Regions from separate parts of the Streptomyces sp. BHT-5-2 genome, predicted to be linked through region 1. Evidence: riboswitches for the same ligand, from Rfam matches in the RefSeq annotation. Region 1 holds a riboswitch; each other region holds the start of a gene.

The links. A riboswitch is a leader RNA that binds a small molecule or an ion and turns the genes downstream of it on or off. The one in region 1 is predicted to bind cobalamin.
Region 2: linked by a shared signal. The riboswitch ahead of K2224_RS25115 (cobalamin biosynthesis protein) and the one ahead of K2224_RS27615 (HoxN/HupN/NixA family nickel/cobalt transporter) in region 1 are both predicted to bind cobalamin.
Region 3: linked by a shared signal. The riboswitch ahead of cobN (cobaltochelatase subunit CobN) and the one ahead of K2224_RS27615 (HoxN/HupN/NixA family nickel/cobalt transporter) in region 1 are both predicted to bind cobalamin.
Region 4: linked by a shared signal. The riboswitch ahead of metE (5-methyltetrahydropteroyltriglutamate--homocysteine S-methyltransferase) and the one ahead of K2224_RS27615 (HoxN/HupN/NixA family nickel/cobalt transporter) in region 1 are both predicted to bind cobalamin.

What each region holds. Positions count from the first base shown of each region.
Region 1 is NZ_CP081496.1:6,233,608-6,238,764, forward strand. Features, by position in the region: gene K2224_RS27595 (TetR/AcrR family transcriptional regulator) at 1-341, opposite strand, end outside; gene K2224_RS27600 (nucleoside/nucleotide kinase family protein) at 448-1,104, shown strand; gene K2224_RS27605 (MarR family winged helix-turn-helix transcriptional regulator) at 1,199-1,972, shown strand; gene K2224_RS27610 (alpha/beta fold hydrolase) at 1,969-2,817, shown strand; cobalamin riboswitch at 2,888-3,101, shown strand; gene K2224_RS27615 (HoxN/HupN/NixA family nickel/cobalt transporter) at 3,132-4,403, shown strand; gene K2224_RS27620 (VOC family protein) at 4,541-5,041, opposite strand.
Region 2 is NZ_CP081496.1:5,662,012-5,667,168, forward strand. Features, by position in the region: gene K2224_RS25100 (class II aldolase/adducin family protein) at 1-79, opposite strand, end outside; gene K2224_RS25105 (inorganic phosphate transporter) at 603-1,868, shown strand; gene K2224_RS25110 (hypothetical protein) at 1,907-2,140, shown strand; cobalamin riboswitch at 2,364-2,500, shown strand; gene K2224_RS25115 (cobalamin biosynthesis protein) at 2,630-3,595, shown strand; gene K2224_RS25120 (cobyric acid synthase) at 3,592-5,157, shown strand.
Region 3 is NZ_CP081496.1:1,359,450-1,364,606, reverse strand. Features, by position in the region: gene cobG (precorrin-3B synthase) at 1-1,370, opposite strand, end outside; cobalamin riboswitch at 1,455-1,607, shown strand; gene cobN (cobaltochelatase subunit CobN) at 1,640-5,157, shown strand, end outside.
Region 4 is NZ_CP081496.1:4,194,089-4,199,245, reverse strand. Features, by position in the region: gene metE (5-methyltetrahydropteroyltriglutamate--homocysteine S-methyltransferase) at 1-1,946, opposite strand, end outside; cobalamin riboswitch at 2,110-2,330, opposite strand; gene K2224_RS18605 (aminoglycoside phosphotransferase family protein) at 2,443-3,369, shown strand; gene K2224_RS18600 (sensor histidine kinase KdpD) at 3,410-4,522, opposite strand; gene K2224_RS18595 (response regulator transcription factor) at 4,512-5,157, opposite strand, start outside.

The DNA.
Region 1 (5,157 bases):
CGCTCGGCGCTCAGCACCTCCCCGATGTGCGTGAGGTAGGCGGCCAGCCCCTCGGCGGCCGTCGGGCACGCCAGGCAGCGGCTGCGCCCGAACTCGACGATCTCCGCCTGCCGTTGCTCCCCCACGGCGGCGATCAGCGCCGACCGGCTGGGGAAGTGGCGGTAGACCGTCCCGATCCCGACGCCCGCGGCGCGGGCGATCTCCGGCATCTGCGCCTCGTCGCCGGCCGCCCGGAACACCTCCCGCGCGGCCTCCAGCACCCGGCCGCGGTTGCGCTCGGCGTCGGCCCGCGGCCGGCGCTGCGGCCCGGAGGAGGCGGCGGGAACGGAGGTCGGGGACATGCCGACGATGCTACTGGCCGCACACCGGGCAGAATCGGACTCCGCCCGGCGAACCGCCCCGACCGCCCGGCGCCCACCCCGGCCCATCAGGCACGATGGTCCCATCATGAACCTCGACGACCTCGTCGCCCGTGCCCGTCGGCTCGCCGCCTCCGCGACGCCCGGCCGGCGCCGGCTGCTCGGCATCGCCGGACCGCCGGGCGCCGGGAAGTCCACCCTCGCCGTCCGGCTGACGGCGGCGCTGGCCGGCCAGGCCGCGCTCGTCCCGATGGACGGCTTCCACCTCGCCGAGGCGGAGTTGCGCCGCCTGGGCCGTATCGACCGCAAGGGCGCGCCGGACACCTTCGACCCCGCCGGCTACGCCGCCCTGTTGGCCCGTCTGCGCGCCCCCGAACCCGGCACGCCCGTCTACGCCCCGACCTTCGACCGCCGCATCGAGGAGCCGGTCGCCGGCAGCATCCCGGTGGCGCCGCACATCCCACTCGTCATCACGGAGGGCAACTACCTCCTGCTGCACTCGGACCCCTGGGCGCGGATCCGCGAACTGCTCGACGAGGTCTGGTTCATGGAGCTGGACGCCCCGGAGCGGGTGCGGCGGCTGATCGACCGCCATGAGCGGTTCGGCCGCCTGCGCGTCGACGCCGAGGATTTCGTCCGCAACTCCGACGAGGCCAACGCACGCCTCGTGGCGGCCACCCGCACCCGGGCCGACCTCGTCGTCTCCTTCACCGAGGACGAGGCCCCGCCCCCGCTGGACGACTGACCCCGCCCAACTCCCCGGCACGCGGCGGCGCGTTGCCTCCGCCTGCGCTTCCACACCCCTTCCAAAACGACATCAGCGATGTCATCATGACAGTATGAGTGTCATCGAGGGGGGTGCCGATGAGGGCACCGACGCACATTCCGACCGCCGCGACGCGCGTCGACGCGATTCCGGCGGAGGCGATGCGGACGGCCGCGACGCCAGGGGCCGCGACACCGCCGGACACGGCGCCAGGGGAGGACATGCGAGTGCGGACGACGAGGGCAGGGCATCGACGGAGGAGCTGCTGTACGACGTCATCCGGCGCCTGTGGCCGCTGCACCGGACGATCGTGCGCGCAGTGGAGCGCGAGCTCGAAGGCACCGGCATGACCGCCGGCGAGCACGCCCTGCTCGACGCGCTGCGCGCCCACGGGCCACGCACCGTCCCGCAGTTGGCGCGCTCACTGGGCCTGGACCGACAGCCGGTGCAGCGCTGGGTGAATCACGCGGCGGAGCTGGGTCTGGTCGTGACGGCCCCCAATCCCGCGCACCGCCGCTCGTCCCTGATCCGGCTCACCGACGAGGGCACGGAGGTGATGCGCGGGATACAGGACGCCGAGGCGGCGGAACTCCGCCGCGGGCTGACCGACCTGTCGACCGGTGAGGTCCGCACGGCGCTGCGGGTCCTGGACCGGCTCGGCGAGGAATTCCGGCACTTGGCGGACGGCTCGCGCGTTCCCCCGGAGGAAAGCGGCAATCCCGAAAAGCAGGATGCCACCGCCCTGGACGCCACACAGGCCGCGATATCGCCCGCAACCGGGCACCGACCAGCGGCGCCCGCCCACCCGACCGACCGCCCGACGCCCACAGAAGGTCCCGCAGAATGACCCACGAGTTCCAGGCATGGTCCGAGATCGACAACGGCACCGTACCGATCGACGACGGCGAGCTGTTCTACGAGACGGCCGGCTCGGGGCCCGCGGTGGTACTGCTGCACGGCGGAATGCTCGACCAGCACATGTGGGACGAGCAGTTCGCCTGGCTGGTCAACTCCGGCCTGCGGGTGGTCCGCTACGACTCCCGCGGCCACGGCCTCTCCTCCACGGTGACCGGCGACTGGGCCAACCACGACGATCTGGTGGCCCTGCTGGACGCGCTCGACATACCCCGGGCCGTCCTCGTCGGCCTCTCGCACGGCTCCCGGATCGCGCTGGACGCCGCGCTCGCCCACCCGTCCCGGGTGTCCGCCCTCTTCCTGGCCGCGCCCGGGCTCAGCGGCCGCACCTTCACCGACCCCTTCATCCTGGAGCACATCCGGGAGCAGGTCGCCGCGATCGGCGAGGCGGACGGCGCGGAGCGCTATGTGGAGCACTTCCTGCGGATGTGGGTGGACGGGCCGTATCGCGCGCCGGCCGCCATGCACCCGGGCTTCCGGGAGCGGATGCGCGCCTCCGCGTCCGCCAATGTCGAGGTGCACGCCGACGGCCTGGGGGCCGGTATGCCGCTGGAGGTCGGCGCCGCGGACCGCCTGGGCGAGATACGGGTGCCCACCGCCGTCCTCGACGGCGACCTCGACTCCACCGACATTTCGGCCAACGCGCACGCCATAGCGCTACAGGTCCCGGGCGCCCGCCGCATACGCGTCCCGGCCGCCGGTCACATGGTCAACCTCGAGAACACCCCGCGCTTCGACCAGGAACTGCACGCCTTCCTGTCGTCCCTGGAGCTCTGAACTCGGCCCGCCCCCGCTCCGGTCGGCCGCCCGGGGCGGGGCCGTCATGGCCGGTTCCCGGCCATGACGGCTACAGTGACCGGGCCGTGGTGTTCGGGAAGACCGGTGCAGGACCTTCGTGTCCCAGGCCGGCGCGGCCCTCGCCACTGTGATCGGGGAGTTTCCGCCCCCGTGTGCGCGCCCCGTGCGCGTACGGCGCCACTGACCGCAGCCTGCGGCCGGGAAGGCGGGGCGGACGCGGATACCCGTAAGCCAGGAGACCGGCCACGGCATCTCACGAAGTGATCCACGAGGTGCTGGAGCGTGATGGCCGCATGGCCCTGTCCACTGACACGCAGGACAATTCCCCTTCCCCCCACAACACCCCCACCCCCCGCCTCGGCATACCCGGACCCCCGGGATCGTTCCGCTGGCAACGCCGCGACACCGTCCGCACCGCCGGCCTGATGGCCGTGATCGCCGCGCTGCACATCGTCGCCTTCGGTGTGCTCTTCCTCCTGGTCGTGCCGGGCCACTACACGGTCGGCAGCCAGGTGTTCGGCGCCGGGCTCGGCATCACCGCATACACCCTGGGCATGCGGCACGCCTTCGACGCCGACCACATCGCGGCGATCGACAACACCACCCGCAAGCTGATGGCCGACGGCAAACGGCCGGTCTCGGTGGGCTTCTGGTTCGCCCTCGGCCACTCCAGCGTGGTCGTCGTGATGGCCGCGCTGGTGTCGGGCGGCGCCCAGCTCGCCGGCGCGCTGATGGACGACAACTCCCGTACGCACCAGACGCTCGGCGTGGTCGGCACGACCGTCTCCGGCACCTTCCTCTACCTCATCGCCGCCCTCAACCTGATCGCCCTGGTGGGCATCCTGAAGGTCTTCCGGGCGATGCGGTCGGGCGCGTACGACGAGCAGGAGCTGGAACAGCACCTGGATTCCCGGGGCTTCATGAACCGGATTCTCGGCCGCCTCACCAAGTCCATCAGCCGCCCGGGGCAGATGTTCCCGCTCGGCTTCCTCTTCGGCATCGGCTTCGACACCGCGACCGAGGTGACGCTGATGGTGATGGCGGGCAGCGGCGCCGCGGCGGGCCTGCCCTGGTACGCGATCGTGTGCCTGCCGCTGCTGTTCGCCGCCGGGATGAGCCTGTTCGACACCCTCGACGGCACGTTCATGAACTTCGCGTACCAGTGGGCGTTCGCCAACCCGGTGCGCAAGGTCTACTACAACCTCACCATCACCGGCCTGTCGATCGCGGTCGCGTTCCTCGTCGGCACCATCGAGCTGGTGACCGTCCTGCACGACAAGCTCGGCCTCGACGACCCGCTGACCTCGGGGATCTCCGCCCTCGACCTGGACAACGTGGGCTTCGTCATCGTCGGCCTGTTCGTCGTGGTGTGGGCCGCGGCACTGGCGTACTGGCGCTTCGGCGGCGTCGAAAAACGCTGGGCCACCCGCACATCAACCACCGAGCCTGCCGAGCCCACCCCGACTACCGAGCCCACCGAGGTCGCCCAGGTCGCCAAGACCACCCAAGCCACCGAGCCCACCACCCCAACCCCGCGCACCGACGAACCCGACACCACCCCATAGCCGCCCCCACCCACCGAATCGCGGCCCGCCCCTCCATCGAAGGGACGGGCCGCACCGCCTCATCCGCACCACATTCCGCGACCCGCGCCTGCCGCTGCCTGCCATCCGTGACGTTGAGACGCCCGCCGCCCGACTCCTCAGGTGGCCGATCCGGCCGCCGCGCCCGTCAACAGATCCGGGCCCCAGCGCTCCATCGCCGCCGCCAGATCGAGCGGCCGAAGCCGGTCCGCCACATCCGGTCCCGGCCAGTCCTCCCGCGGCACCCGCCACATCACCTCGAACTCGTTGCCGTCCGGGTCCCGGGCGTAGAGCGACTTGGAGACCAGGTGATCGCTGGTGCCCACCAGCGCATCCCGCTCCCGCAACTGCGCCGCGATCGCCGCCAGATCGCCCAGCGTCCCGACCTCCCAGGCCAGGTGGTACAGCCCGATCCGGCCGCGCTCCGGCCCGGGCGCGTCCGGCCCCACCGCGAACAGCCCCAGATCGTGGTCGTTGTGCGAACCGGGCGCGCTCAGGAAGGCCGCCCGCCCCGGAATCTCCACGTCGACCGTGAACCCCAGCACCTCGGTGTAGAACGCCACCGACCGCGCCACCTCACGGATGTACAGCACCGCATGATTGAGCCGCCGAACAGACATCAACCCTCCATCTCCCATCGCGCCGGCCACCACCCACCGCCGACGAACCACCCATCAATTTACTTGAACATTCAAGTCTCCCTCAAGCCTACCCGCCCCCCACCACACACCAAACC
Region 2 (5,157 bases), 570 kb from region 1:
GGCCGTCGGCGGCGGTCCGGCGGGCGGTGGCGACCAGTTCGCGCCAGGCGTCGGCGAGGTGGTCGGGGTGCTCCTTCATGGTGTCCTCCGGTGCGACGCTGCGGGACGTGCGGAAAGGCACGAGGGCGGTGCACGACACCGTATGGGCGGGCCGGGGCACTGTACGCGCCGACACCGGAAGCCCGGTATCCGCCACGTGGGGATGTCCGGTCCACTGCGGGCGATTGGCCGGAGTTCGACCACCTTGCGCCGATCATCCGTTAACGTCGAGTGATCCGCACCTCCTCGCATGGCATCGCCAGGGGGGCACCCATGACCTGTGACCGCTCCGCCCGCCGCATACGGGCGTCCGGCGACGGGGTCCGGCGCGGAGCGGGCCGCGCGCGGTGATCTGCGCAACGGCCCGCCGACAGGACCGCTGGAACGGTACCCCGGCCCAGCACGAGGAAATTGCCGGCGGATGAGGCGGAAGTGGCGGTTGAGGCACCTCCGCGTGAACACTGCGGGGGTGTCATCGCGACGCCCGGCCCAGTTCACTTTCCGTTCACCCGCTGTCCGTACGTTCCCGACGACACTGACCATCGAACGGATTGCCTGGGTGAATGGAACACATCACGCTTCTCATCGGGATCGTGATCGTCACGGCCTTGGTGTTCGACTTTACGAACGGCTTCCACGACACGGCCAACGCAATGGCCACCACCATCTCCACCGGGGCTCTGCGTCCCAAGGTCGCGGTGGCGATGTCGGCGGGACTCAATCTCGTCGGGGCATTCCTCTCCGTGGAGGTGGCGAAGACCATCTCCGGCGGCATCATCGACGAAACCGCCGGCGTCAGACCTGAGGTGATCTTCGCCGGTCTGGTCGGCGCGATCATCTGGAACCTCCTGACCTGGCTCGCCGGTCTCCCCTCCAGCTCGTCCCACGCCCTCTTCGGTGGTCTGATCGGCGCGACCCTGGTGTCCGCGGGCGCCGACGGGGTGCACGGCCAGGCCGTGGTGATGAAGGTCCTGATCCCGGCGGTGGCCGCGCCGTTCGTCGCGGGGCTCGCCGCGATGGCGGCGACCCGGCTCACCTACCGGCTGACCCGCGGCCGCGCCGAGGAGGACACCGCCAAGGGCTACCGCGCCGGGCAGATCGCCTCGGCGGCGCTGGTCTCGCTGGCCCACGGCACCAACGACGCGCAGAAGACGATGGGCGTGATCACCCTCGCGCTGATCACCGGCGGGGTCGTCGCCCCGCACTCCGACCCGCCGCTGTGGGTGATCGCCTCCGCCGGCCTGGCCATCGCGCTCGGCACCTACCTGGGCGGCTGGCGGATCATCCGCACGATGGGCAAGGGCATCACCGACATCCGGCCGCCGCAGGGCTTCGCCGCCCAGACGGGCGCGGCGGCCACCATCCTGGCCTCCTCCCACCTCGGTTTCGCGCTCTCCACCACCCAGGTCTGCTCGGGCGCCGTGATGGGCTCCGGGCTGGGCCGCAAGGGCGGCGTGGTGCGCTGGTCCACAGCCGGACGGATGGTCGTGGCCTGGGGGCTGACGCTGCCGGCCGCCGGCCTGGTCTCCGCGGGGGCCGCGTTCCTCGCCGACCAGGGCACCTGGGGCGTGGCCGCGGTCGCCGTCCTGGCGCTGGCGATCTGCGGCGGCATCTGGGCGGCCTCCCGGCGCAAGCCGGTGGACCACACCAACGTCAACGAGGGTCCGGCGGCGGAGCCGGCCGGGGTCGTCACCACGGCGCTGCAGACCGTCTCCCCTCCCCCTGCGGGCCCGGTCGCCGCGGTGGCCACCGCCCCGGCAGCCGCCGACGCGGACGGCGCGGCCGTTGCCGCCCAGGCCCCCGCCCGGCCCGCGACGGCCACCTCCTGACCGCCGACCGCCCGTTCCAAAGGACCTAAGGACTACGAATGCACATCGACTGGGCAGCTCTCGGCCAGGTCTTCGGCGTCAGCCTCGCGGTGACGGTGGGGATCGTGGGCCTGTTCACCGTCGGGATCGTGGGGACCTCCCGCAAGCCGGCCGCGGACGGCCAGGGAGCGGCCACGGCACCGGCCGCCGGGGCACGCGCCGGGGCGCTGGCGGCCTTCGCGCTGTGCGCGGCGGCGGTGGGGTACGGGATCTATCTGATCGTCGCCGCCTGAGACCGGCGCCGGCGGATCCGGCGGTGGACGGGGCGTTCGGTGGGCGCGGCAGCAGCCGCGGCCGCCGGGCGCCCCGTCCGCGTGTCCGGCCGGGGGCCGGTGCGCCGGCGGCCGCCCTGTGGTCTTGGCCACAGGTCCGGCGGCGGGGCTGCGGAGCAGGTCAAGGGCGAGTTGACGGGCCTTCGCGGACCGTGGTGGACTGCCCGGGCCAATCGGCGACAGCAGAGGAAGTCCGGTGCGAATCCGGCGCGGTCCCGCCACTGTCACCGGGGAGCGCTCCTCCAGCGAGGGCCACGGTCCGTAGTACTCCGTACGGGCGGGAAGGCCGGGGGCGGCGCCGATCCGGGAGCCAGGAGACTCTGGTCGCCGTCGCGTCGAGCCAGGGCGAGGACCCTGAGTGAGGACATATCGCCATGCCCGGCTGCCCGTCGAGAGCCCCGATTCCCGCTGCCGCAGGACCCGTTCACGGACGGCCGGCGGCCTGATCCGATGCGCGGCGAACACGCGGGATATGCGTGCGGCGCGGCCCTCGGCTTCCTCGGTGACCTGATCGCGGCGGACCCGCGGCGCGGCCATCCGGTGGCCGCGTTCGGCCGGGCCGCGAGCGCCGTCGAACGCCGGCTGTGGCGCGACCACCGGGGCCACGGGGCGGTGCACACCGTGCTGTGCGCGGGCGGCGCGGCCGCCGGCGCCGCACTGCTGGAGCGCGCCCTGAGACACCGTCCGGGCGCCCGTACGGCGCTGACCGCGGCCGCGGTGTGGGCCGTACTGGGCGGCACCTCGCTGGGCCGGGAGGCGCGCGCCGTGGGCGGGGCGCTGGCCGTCGGCGATCTGGAGGTGGCGCGGGAGCGGCTGCCGCATCTGTGCGGGCGCGATCCGCAGGCGCTGGACGGGCCGCAGATGGCCCGCGCGGTGGTGGAGTCGGTCGCCGAGAACACCTCGGACGCCGTGGTGGGCGCCCTGGTGTGGGGCGCGCTGGGCGGGGTGCCCGGTCTGGTGGCGTTCCGCGCGGTCAACACCCTGGACGCGATGGTCGGTCACCGGTCGCCGCGCTACCGGCGGTTCGGCTGGGCGGCGGCCCGTCTCGACGACGTGGCCGGCTGGCCGGGCGCGCGGCTGACCGCGGCGCTGGCGGTGCTGGTGGGCCCGGACCGGCGCGGTGCGCTGCGGGCCTGGCGGGCGGACGGTGCGGCGCACCCGAGCCCCAACGCGGGCCCGGTGGAGGCGTCGTTCGCGGGCGCGCTGGGCGTCCGGCTGGGCGGCACCCTGGCGTACGGCGGGCGGGTGGAACACCGGCCGGTGCTCAACGGCGGGGCGCGGCCACCGGCGGTGGCCGACATCGAGCGGGCGGTGCGGCTGTCCCGGCGGGTGGGTCTGCTGGCGCTGGGCGTCACGGTGGCCGGCCGGCTGGCGGCGGGCGCGCTGCGGCGCGGGAACGGGAAGGGGACGCGGTGAGCGGGCAGGGGAAGGCGGCCGGGACGGCCGTGGGCGGCGGGCTGTTGGTGGCCGGGACGACATCCGACGCGGGCAAGAGCGTGGTGACCGCCGGCATCTGCCGCTGGCTGGTCCGGCAGGGCATCTCGGTGGCGCCCTTCAAGGCGCAGAACATGTCGCTGAACTCGTTCGTGACCCGGGAGGGCGCGGAGATCGGCCGGGCGCAGGCGATGCAGGCGGCCGCGGCGCGGATCGAGCCGACCGCCCTGATGAACCCGGTGCTGCTCAAGCCGGGCAGCGACCGCAGCAGCCAGGTGGTGCTGCTGGGGAAGCCGGTGGGCGAGCTGAGTGCGCGCGGCTACCACGCCGGCCGGCAGGAGCAGTTGCTGGGCACCGTGACGGACTGCCTGGCGGAGTTGCGCCGTACCCACGACGCGGTGATCTGCGAGGGCGCCGGCAGCCCGGCCGAGATCAACCTGCGGCGCACCGACATCGTCAACATGGGCATCGCCCGGGCGGCGCGGATCCCGGTCGTGGTGGTCGGCGACATCGACCGCGGCGGGGTCTTCGCGTCGTTCTTCGGCACCACCGCGCTGCTGTCGGCCGAGGACCAGGAGCTGGTCGCCGGCTACCTCGTCAACAAGTTCCGCGGCGATGTGACGCTGCTGGAACCGGGCCTTGCGATGCTGCGCGGGCTCACCGGGCGGGCCACGTACGGCGTCCTGCCGTACACGCACGGGCTGGGCATCGACGAGGAGGACGGACTGAGGGTGTCGCTGCGCGGCGCGGTCCGCGAGTCGGTGGTGGCGCCGCCGGCCGGCGAGGACGTCCTGCGCGTGGCGGTCTGCGCGGTGCCGCTGATGTCCAACTTCACCGACGTGGACGCGCTGGCGGCCGAACCGGGCGTGGTGGTGCGGTTCGTGGACCGGCCGGAGGAGCTGGCCGACGCGGACCTGGTGGTGCTGCCGGGGACCCGCGGCACGGTCCGCGCGCTGGCCTGGCTGCGCGAGCGCGGGCTGGCGGACGCGGTGGTCCGGCGGGCCGCGGAGGGCCGTCCGGTGCTGGGCATCTGCGGCGGGTTCCAGATGCTCGGCGAACGCATCGAGGACGAGGTCGAGTCGCGGGCGGGCACGGTGGACGGGCTGGGGCTGCTGCCGGTCCGGGTGCGGTTCGCCCGCGAGAAGTGCCTCGCGAGGCCGGTGGGCCGGGCGCTCGGCGAGCGGGTGGAGGGATACGAGATCCACCACGGCGTCGCCGAAGTGGCCGGGGGCGACGAGGCGTTCATCTCTGATGACCAAGGAAACAGCTTGGACGGGTGCCGGGTGGGGGCCGTGTGGGGCACGCACTGGCACGGCTCCCTGGAGAGCGACGGGTTCCGGCGGGCGTTCCTGCGGGCGGTGGCCCGGGCGGCCGGCCGCCGGTTCGTGCCGGCGCCGGACACCCGCTTCGGCGCGCTGCGCGAGGAGCAACTGGACCGGCTGGGCGATCTGATCGAGGAGCACGCGGACACCAAGGCGCTGCTGCGGCTGATCGAGGAGGGGGTGCCGGAGGGGCTGCCGTTCGTTCCTCCGGGGGCGCCGTGA
Region 3 (5,157 bases), 4.9 Mb from region 1:
CGGGGTGTTTCACGTGAAACTGGCGCTCGTAGCAGGGAGTTGGGGCCCACGACGGTGGCGCGATAGCCCTCGGGCGTCGCCAGCACATCGACCCAGGCGCCGTGCGGATGACCGCAACGCCGTTCGCAGCCCGACCAGTGGACGGGCAGTCCGGCGGGCACTTGGGAGGCGTCTGCCGGGACCGGTCGGCCCACGGCGAGCGAGGCCGCCGCATCGCTCCGCACGTCCCTGCGGGACTTGGCACAGCCGGGCAGGCCCGTGCAGGCGGTGACCCGGCGCCAGGGGGAGTCGGGGTCGGTGACCAGTCCGGCGGCGGCCAGATCGGTCAGCCTGCGGGCGGCCAGGGCGGTGGGCAGGCCGGGGACGACGATGCCGCGCCAGGGCGTGAGGCGCAGCGCACCGCGGCCGTCGTCGGCGGCGATCGAGGCCAGCAACCGCCACTGGGTCACGGACAGCCGGCCGAGCGGCGCCAGGGCCACGACGGCGCATCGCCCGTCGGACCCCTCGACCGCGCCCGGGGCGGTGGCATCGGCGTACGGAACGTCCGGTGCCGGGCCGGCGGAGTCCGCTTGCTCCGCGGCGATCCCCGCGGCCCGCAGCGCGCGCTCCACCTCCCGGGCGGTCAGCGGGCGTCCGGCGGGCAGTTCGCGGACCCGCCAGGCGCCGTTGCCGCCCTCCGCGGCGGCGGCCAGGAAGACCTCGGCGGCGGTCAGCGCCGCCCGCGGGACGTCGTCCGCCGCGATCCGCAGCACCGCCCGCTCGTCGCCGACCCGCAGCAACGCGCCGTACCCGGACGCGGCGCCCGGCGCGTACGCGGTGTCCGCCGGGGCCCGCCGGCCGGATTCTGCGAGCAAGGTCACATCGCCGCTCAGGCCCGCCACATCGCCCCGCCCGTCGTCGAGGACGAACAGGAAACGGCCCGAGAGCGCCGTCGCCGACTCGCTCGCGCACAGCAGCGCGTCCAGGCTCCGGGCCCACAACCGCACGTCGGAGGGGGTGTGCCGGTCCAGTCCGGCCAGCGGCGAGGCCAGCACATTGCGGATCCGCTCATGGCGGACGGACGGCAGCAGCCCGGCGTCGGCGAGCAGACCGGCGAGGGCCTGCCCGCAGCCGTCGGGCAGACCGCGCAGTTCGACGTTGCCGCGGGAGGTGAGCGAGAGGTGGCCGTCGCCGAGCCGGTCCGCGACGTCCGCCAGCGCGCGCGCCTGGCGCACCGTCAAGTCGCCGGCGGGAAGCCGCACTCGGGCCAGCTGCCCGTCGGCTGCGGAGTGCAGTCGCAGTGCTCCCGGGCAGGCGTCACCGCGGTCCCGAACCGGCGGTCCGGGCCGGTCGGGGCGGGGTGCGGGGGTGGGCGGCATGGCGGCGAGCATACCTACGTCGGTGGCGCCCGGAACCGGGGCGAGGGGGTCCGGCGGGACGGCTGCGGAGGCCCGCTCCCGCGGTCCGGCGGCAGCCCTTACTATGCAGGTCGGCGGGTCGGCTGACCCGCCGGACGCCAGCGACGGCGCCAAGGGAGGAAGCCCGGTGAGAATCCGGCGCGGTCCCGCCACTGTGAACCCGGCCACCACCGGGTGAGCCAGGAACTCCCGCCGTCCATACGACCACCCGGGGCGTGGACACCCCGAGGAAGGGCTGCGCCGTGATTCTGCTGCTGTCGACCTCCGACACCGACCTGCTCAGCGCACGTGCGGCCACCGGCCCCGTGCCGTACCGGCTCGCCAACCCCGCCCGCCTCGACGCCGCCGAACTCCCCGGCCTCCTGGAGGGCGCCGACCTCGTCGTCGTCCGCCTCCTCGGCGGTCTCCGTGCCTGGGAGGACGGCCTGGACGTGCTGCTGGCCGCGGACCAGCACCGCCCGGTCGTCGTGCTCACCGGCGAACAGGCCCCCGACGCCCAGCTCATGGAGGCGTCCACGGTCCCCGTCGGCATCGCCGCAGAGGCGCACGCCTACCTCGCGCACGGCGGCCCGGCCAACCTCTCCCAGCTGGCCCGCTTCCTCAGCGACACCGTCCTGCTCACCGGCCACGGCTTCGAACCGCCCGCGGCCGCGCCGTCCTGGGGCCCGCTGGAGCGCGCCGAGACGGAGGCGGCCGGCCCGACGGTGGCGGTGCTCTACTACCGCGCCCACCACATGAGCGGCAACACCCGCTTCGTCCACGACCTGTGCGACCAGATCGAGCGCGCCGGCGGCCGCCCGCTGCCGCGGTTCGTCGCCTCGCTGCGGTCCCCCGAGCCGGAGCTGATCGAGGAGCTGCGCGCGGCCGACGCCATCGTCACCACCGTCCTCGCCGCGGGCGGCACCAGGCCCGCCGAGGCGTCCGCGGGCGGCGACGACGAGTCCTGGGACGCGGGGGCACTGGCCGCCCTGGACGTGCCGATCCTCCAGGCGCTCTGCCTGACCGGGTCGCGCGCCGCGTGGGAGGAGAACGACGAGGGCCTCTCCCCGCTCGACGCCGCCTCGCAGATCGCCGTGCCGGAGTTCGACGGGCGGCTGATCACCGTGCCGTTCTCCTTCAAGGAGATCGACGAGGACGGCCTCCCGGTCTACGTCGCCGACGCCGAGCGGGCCGCCCGGGTCGCCGGGATCGCCGTCCGGCACGCCAGGCTGCGGCACATCCCGGCCGCCGAGAAGCGGCTGGCACTGGTGCTCTCCGCCTACCCCACCAAGCACTCCCGGATCGGCAACGCGGTCGGCCTGGACACCCCGGCCAGCGCCGTCGAACTACTGCGCCGCCTCCGCGCCGAGGGCTACGACTTCGGCGACGAGCCGGTGCCCGGCCTCGCGTCCGGCGACGGCGACGAGCTGATCTACGCCCTCATCGAGGCCGGCGGCCACGACCAGGAGTGGCTGACCGAGGAACAGCTGGCCCGCAACCCCGTCCGCATCCCCGCCGCCGACTACCGCCGCTGGTACGCCACGCTGCCGCAGGAGCTGCGCGAGTCCGTCGAGGAGCACTGGGGCCCGCCGCCCGGCGAGATGTTCGTCGACCGCAGTCGGAACCCCGAGGGCGACATCGTGCTGGCCGCCCTGCGCCGCGGCAATCTGCTGATCCTCATCCAGCCGCCGCGCGGCTTCGGCGAGAACCCGATCGCGATCTACCACGACCCCGATCTGCCGCCGTCCCACCACTACTTGGCGGCCTACCGCTGGATCGCCGCGCCCACCGCCGACGGCGGCTTCGGCGCCGACGCCATGGTCCACCTCGGCAAGCACGGCAACCTGGAGTGGCTGCCCGGCAAGAACGCCGGACTCTCCGCCGCCTGCGGCCCGGACGCGGCGCTCGGCGACCTCCCGCTCGTCTACCCGTTCCTGGTCAACGACCCGGGCGAGGGCACCCAGGCCAAGCGCCGGGTGCACGCCACCCTCGTCGACCACCTCGTCCCGCCGATGGCCCGCGCCGACTCCTACGGCGACATCGCGCGCCTGGAGCAGCTGCTCGACGAGTACGCCGCGATCTCCTCGATGGACCCGGCCAAGCTGCCCGCCATCCGCGCGCAGATCTGGACCCTCATCCAGGCCGCCAAGCTCGACCACGACCTGGGCCTGGAGGAGCGCCCCGACGACGACGGCTTCGACGACTTCCTGCTGCACGTCGACGGCTGGCTCTGCGAGGTCAAGGACGCGCAGATCCGTGACGGCCTGCACGTGCTGGGCGCCGCCCCGGCCGGCGAGGCCCGGGTCAACCTCGTCCTGGCCATCCTGCGCGCCCGGCAGATCTGGGGCGGCACCGCCGCACTGCCCGGACTCCGGGAGGCGCTCGGCCTGGACGAGTCCGCCGCCACCCGCACCGCCGCCGACGACGCCGAGGCCCTCGCCCGCGGCCTCGTCCAGGCCATGGAGGACGCGGACTGGGACCCCGCCGCCGCGGCCCGGGTCGCCGAGGGCCACCCGGCGGCGGTCGCCGACATCCTCGACTTCGCCGCCCGGGAGGTCGTCCCGCGGCTGGCCGCCACCACCGACGAACTCGACCACGCCCTGCACGCCCTGAACGGCGGCTTCGTCCCGGCCGGCCCGTCCGGCTCGCCGCTGCGCGGCCTGGTCAACGTCCTGCCGACCGGCCGCAACTTCTACTCCGTCGATCCCAAGGCCGTGCCGTCGCGGCTCGCCTGGGAGACCGGGCAGGCGCTCGCCGACTCGCTGCTCGACCGCTACCGCGACGACAACGGCGACTGGCCGGAGTCGGTGGGCCTGTCCCTGTGGGGCACCAGCGCGATGCGCACCTCCGGCGACGACGTCGCGGAGGCGCTGGCGCTGCTGGGCGTCCGCCCCGTCTGGGACGACGCCTCGCGCCGGGTGACCGGCCTGGAGGCCATCCCGCTCGACGAGCTGGGCCGCCCCCGCATCGATGTCACCCTGCGCATCAGCGGCTTCTTCCGCGACGCGTTCCCGCACGTCATCGGGCTGCTCGACGACGCGGTCCGGCTCGCCGCCGGCCTCGACGAGCCGGCCGAGCGCAACTTCGTCCGGGCCCACGCCCAGGCGGACCTCGCCGCGCACGGCGACGAACGCCGCGCCACCACCCGGATCTTCGGCTCCCGCCCCGGCACGTACGGCGCGGGCCTGCTCCAGCTCATCGACTCCCGCGACTGGCGTACCGACGCCGACCTCGCCGAGGTCTACACCGTCTGGGGCGGCTACGCCTACGGGCGCGGACTGGAGGGCCGCCCGGCCCGCGAGGAGATGGAGACGGCCTACAAGCGGATCGCGGTGGCCGCCAAGAACACCGACACCCGCGAACACGACATCGCCGACTCCGACGACTACTTCCAGTACCACGGCGGCATGGTCGCCACCGTCAAGGCGCTCAAGGGCAAGGCCCCCGAGGCGTACATCGGCGACTCGACCCGCCCCGAGACCGTCCGCACCAGGACGCTGGTGGAGGAGACCTCCCGGGTCTTCCGGGCCCGTGTGGTCAACCCCCGCTGGATCGAGGCGATGCGCCGCCACGGCTACAAGGGCGCATTTGAACTCGCGGCCACCGTGGACTACTTGTTCGGCTACGACGCCACGACCGGTGTCGTCGCCGACTGGATGTACGACAAGCTCGCCCAGACCTATGTCCTGGACCCGGAGAACCGCGCGTTCCTCCAGGAGGCCAACCCCTGGGCGCTGCACGGCATCGCCGAACGCCTCCTGGAGGCGGAGTCCCGCGGTAT
Region 4 (5,157 bases), 2.0 Mb from region 1:
GGCCGGACGCCACCGGTGGTCAGCCGGAACGCCTCCGTCGCCCACGCCAGGTAGGCCCGGTGGTCGGCGGCGCGCAGCGGCAGGGTCTCCCGCAGCGCCGGCTCGTCCACCTGGATCACCGAAGTGCCCGCCGCCTCCAGGTCGTTCACCTCGTCGCGCAGGGCGAGGGCCACCTGGCGGGCGGTGTCGCCGAGCGGCTGGTCGTCGCGGACGAAGGACCAGGCGAGCATGGTCACCGGGCCGGTGAGCATGCCCTTGACGGGCCGGCCGGTCAGGGACTGGGCGTACGCCGTCCAGCGCACCGTCATCGGCTCCGGGCGGGAGATGTCACCGGCCAGGATCGGCGGGCGGACGTAGCGGGTGCCGTAGGACTGCACCCAGCCGTGCCGGGTGGCCAGGTAGCCGGTCAGCTGCTCGGCGAAGTACTGGACCATGTCGTTGCGTTCGGGCTCGCCGTGCACCAGCACATCCAGGCCGGCCTTCTCCTGGAACGAGATCACCGCCTGGATCTCGGCCCTGATGCGCGCCTCGTAGCCCGCCGGGTCGATCCGGCCCGCGCGCAGATCGGCCCGCGCGGCCCGCAGCTCGTCGGTCTGCGGGAAGGAGCCGATGGTGGTGGTCGGCAGCAGCGGCAGGCCCAGGTGCGCGCGCTGCGCGGCGGCCCGCTCGGCATAGGGCTGGGGGCGGCGGGCGTCGGCCTCCGTGACGGCGGCGGCACGGGCCCGTACGGCCGGGTCGTGGGTGATCGGCGAGGCCGCGCGGGAGGCCAGGTCGGCCCGGTTGGCGGCCAGTTCGGCGGCGATCGTGTCGGTGCCCTGGGCGAGGCCCCGGGCGAGGGTGACCGCCTCCGCGGTCTTCTGCTTCGCGAAGGCCAGCCAGCGCAGGATCTGCGGCTGGATCTCCCGCTCGGCCGCCGCGTCCAGCGGCACATGGAGCAGCGAGCAGGAGGCGGACACATCGACCCGGTCGGCCAGGCCGAGCAAAGTGCCCAGGGTGGACAGCGACTTCTCCAGGTCGTTGACCCAGATGTTGCGGCCGTTGACCACTCCCGCGACCAGCCGCTTGCCGGGCAGTCCGCCGACGGCGGCGAGGTCGTCCAGGTTGGCGCCGGCGGCCCCGGTGAAGTCCAGCGCAAGCCCGTCCACGGGGGCCTTGGCCAGCACCGGAAGCGCCGCGCCGAGCCGGTCGAAGTACGAGGCGACCAGCAGCTTCGGGCGGTTGGGGAGGGCACCGAGGTCGCGGTAGGCGCGCTCGGCGGCGTTCAGTTCGGCGGGCGCGCGGTCCTGCACGAGGGCCGGTTCGTCGAGCTGCACCCACTCGGCGCCGGCCGCGCGCAGATCGGCGAGGACCTCGGCGTACACCGGCAGCAGCCGGTCCAGCAGGGTCAGCGGGTCGAAGTCCGCGGGCACGCCCGGCGCGGGCTTGGCGAGCAGGAGGTAGGTGACCGGGCCGACGAGCACGGGCCGCGCGGTGAGGCCGAGCGCGAGCGCCTCGGCCAGCTCCGCGACCTGCTTGGTCGGGTCGGCCGTGAACACGGTGTCCGGGCCCAGCTCCGGCACCAGGTAGTGGTAGTTGGTGTCGAACCACTTGGTCATCTCCAGGGGCGCCACGTCCTGCGTGCCGCGCGCCATGGCGAAGTAGCCCTCCAGGGCGTCGGCCGCCACGGCGGCGCGGTGCCGGGCGGGGATCGCGCCCACCATGACGGTGGTGTCCAGGACGTGGTCGTAGTACGAGAAGTCACCGGTCGGCACCTCGTGGATGCCGGCCTCGGCGAGCTGCCGCCAGTTGGTGCGGCGCAGTTCGACGGCCGTGGCGCGGAGGGCGTCCGCGGTGACGCGGCCCTTCCAGTAGCCCTCGACGGCCTTCTTGAGTTCCCGGCGCCGGCCCTGCCGGGGGTAGCCGTACACGGTGGCCCGTGCTGCCGCGACTGCGGACTTGGTGGTCACGGAGATCTCCTTCGCGAGATGGATCCCTGAGATCCCGGGGACGGGACGAGAGCGCGAAGGGCGACGCACCGGGCGGTGTGGGCGTGCGCGACACGGCACGATCGTCCGCCTGGTATGAACGCCGACCCGCCCTCGAGGTCACCGGGATGTCCGCGCACGAATCGTTCGCGCACGGGCAGTTGGCAGGTCTTCGGACTCGCGGGCACGTCCTCCTATGAGGACACCTACTGGCCGTCGCTTCCCGGACCCCGTACCTCGGGTCCAGTGCGTATGACGGCGGTCGTTCCCGCTCACCGCTGCGGGGCAGTCCCGGATTCCCACCGGGTTCCCTCTTACGACGCTCCCGTCTGGCGGACGGGGCGAACCAGCTGCACTGATCACCTTAGAGGGTGCGGGAGCCCGATGGGGCGTCGAGTCCACGATCCGGAGGAGCCCGGCGGCCGACGGCGGGAAATCCGGGTGCCCGGGACGAGGCAGTGTGGTTGGGTCGATTCCCATGCGCTCCCGACCGCCCTTTCCCAGTGACGACGTCATCGCGGACACGGTCGCCGCACACTGGCTGCCCGAGAACGCGAAGGTCACCGAGGCCGGCTATCTGCCCTGGGGATTCGGTGCCCATCACTGGCGGATCTCCGGCGGTGGCACGACCCTGTTCGTCACCCTGGACCAGTTGGCGCCCCGGCACACCGCGGCATCGCTGGAAGCGGCCTATGCGGGGGCCGCCGCGCTGGCCGCCGGCGGACTGGCGGCGGTGTGCGCACCGCTGCCGCGACGATCCGGCCGGTTCACCGTCGCCGTCGCGGACGGCGCCCTGAGCGTGACGCCGTGGCTGGCCGGGCGCACGCCGACCGAAGCGGAGGCCCGCGAGCCCGCCCACCTCGGCGAAGTCACCGCCGCACTGGCCGCGTTGCACGGCACCGAGCCGCCGAACGGCCTGCCTGCCTGGGCCCCGCAGGTCGGCCCCGCGTTCGCCGACGAGGTGCGGGCCCGCACCGCCCGGCCCTGGACGACCGGCCCGCTGGGGGAGGAGGCACGGCACGCGATCGCCGCCCGCGTCGACGCCGTCCGGCACTGGACGGCGCGTTACCACCAACTGGCCGGGAGTGCGCTCGCCCACCGCGACCGTTGGGTGCCGACGCACGGTGAGCCGCACCACGCCAACCAACTCGTCGGCCCCTTCGGGCTGCGTCTGGTCGACTGGGAATCGCTGGCCCTCGCCCCGCGCGAGCGGGACTACGGGGATCTGCTCGCCGCCGGCGCGGAGGTGCCGCACGATCCGGCGCTGCTGGAGTTGTTCGCCCTCGACTGGCGACTGTCCGAGATCTCCGCGTACACCGACTGGTTCGCCGCGCCCCACCTGGGCAACGACGACGACCACACGGCGCTGGAAGGGCTGCGGGAGGAACTGGCCGTCCCCGACTGAGCCGGATCCGGGCGGCCGGCGGATGCCTGGCCCGTGCGGCTCAGCCCGCCGCCGGCAGATGGACCTCGAAGCGGCAACCGCCAGGCACGTTGCGCACCGCCGCGCGGCCCTGATGGGCCTCGACGATGCCGCGGACGATGGCCAGGCCCAGGCCCGCACCGGCGGGCGGGGTCCGGGCGTCGGTGCCGCGCCAACCGGTGTCGAAGACCCGGGGCAGGTCCGCCGTCGGGATCCCGCCGCACCCGTCGGTGACGGACAGCACCACACCGGTGTCCTGCCGACGGGCGGAGACCGCGACGGTGCCGTCGGCGGGGGTCCGGCGGATGGCGTTGACCAGCAGATTGGCCAGCACCCGGGACATCTCGCGGCCGTCGACCTCGACCGGCACCCGTTCGACGCCGTCCCCGACGAGCCGTACGCCGTGTTCCCTGGCCAGCGCGTCGGCGCCGGCGATGGCGTCGCCGACGAGGTCGTAGACCGACATGCGGGTCGGGGACAGGCACAGGACCCCGGCCTGGATACGGGAGAGTTCGAACAGGTCGCCGACCATCGTGCCCATCCGCTCCACCTCCGTGCGGATCCGGGTGTGGTAAACGCGGGGGTCCGCCACCACGCCGTCCTCCAGCGCCTCGGCCATCGCCTGCAAACCGGCCAGGGGAGTGCGCAGGTCGTGGGAGATCCAGGCAACCAGTTCCCGGCGGGAGGCTTCCAGGGCCCGCTCGCGCTCCCTGGACGCGGTGAGCCTGGCACTGGTGGCGGCCAACTCCCGGCTCAGTTCGGCAAGTTCGGCAGTCGGCGCGCTGGCGGGCGGCGTGAAACGGCCGTCGTCGCCCAGCGCGCGGGCGGCCTCGGTCAGCGCGCGGCTGCCGCGGACTACGCCGCGCCCGAGGACGAGCGCCAGTGCCAGGGACACCAGCGCCGCCATGGCGCACACCGTCGTCACCACCCACAGGTCGTGATCGGACAGCAGCATCGCCCAGGACACCAGCAGTGTCCCGGCGAGCATCGCCGCCACCGTGACGGCCGCGACCACGGCCAGGGAGAGGGTGACCGAGCGGTTCCGCAGCAACCGCAGGGCGGCCGTTCCGACCAGCCCGGCGGCGCCCGCGCCGGCCGCCGCGTACAGCGCGATGAGCAGTGCGTCACCGAGCATCGCCGGCTCCGTCCTCGTCGTTCTCCTGCGGCGCGGGAGCGTCGAGGCGATAGCCCACGCCCCACACCGTGCTGATCAGACGGGGCCGGGCCGGGTCGTCCTCGACCTTCTCGCGCAGCCGCCGCACATGGACGGTCACCGTGGACAGGTCGCCGAACTCCCAGCCCCACACCCGGCGCATCAGATCCTCCCGGCTCGTCGCCCGCCCCGGGTTCCGAAGGAAGAACTCCAACAGGTCGAACTCCCGGATGGTCAGGGCGAGTTCGGTGCCGTGGCGGGTGGCGCGCCGGGCGGCCGGGTTCAGGGCGAGCGCACCGACCCGCAGCCATGGCCCGGCCGCCGCGCTCCCGGCCGCGGCCGGCGCGCCGGCCCGGCGCAGTACCGACTCCACCCGCAGCACGAGCTCCCGCGGGCTGAAGGGCTTGGTGACGTAGTCGTCCGCCCCGACCTCCAGGCCCAGGATGCGGTCCTCCTCGTCACCGCGCGCGGTCAGCATGATGACCGGGAGCGGGCCCTGCTCGCGGAGGCGGCGGCAGACCTCCAGCCCGTCCATTCCGGGCAGCATCAGATCCAGTACCACCAGGTCGGGAGGGTGTGCCGCGGCGCGTGCCACGGCGGCCGGGCCGTCGGCGCTC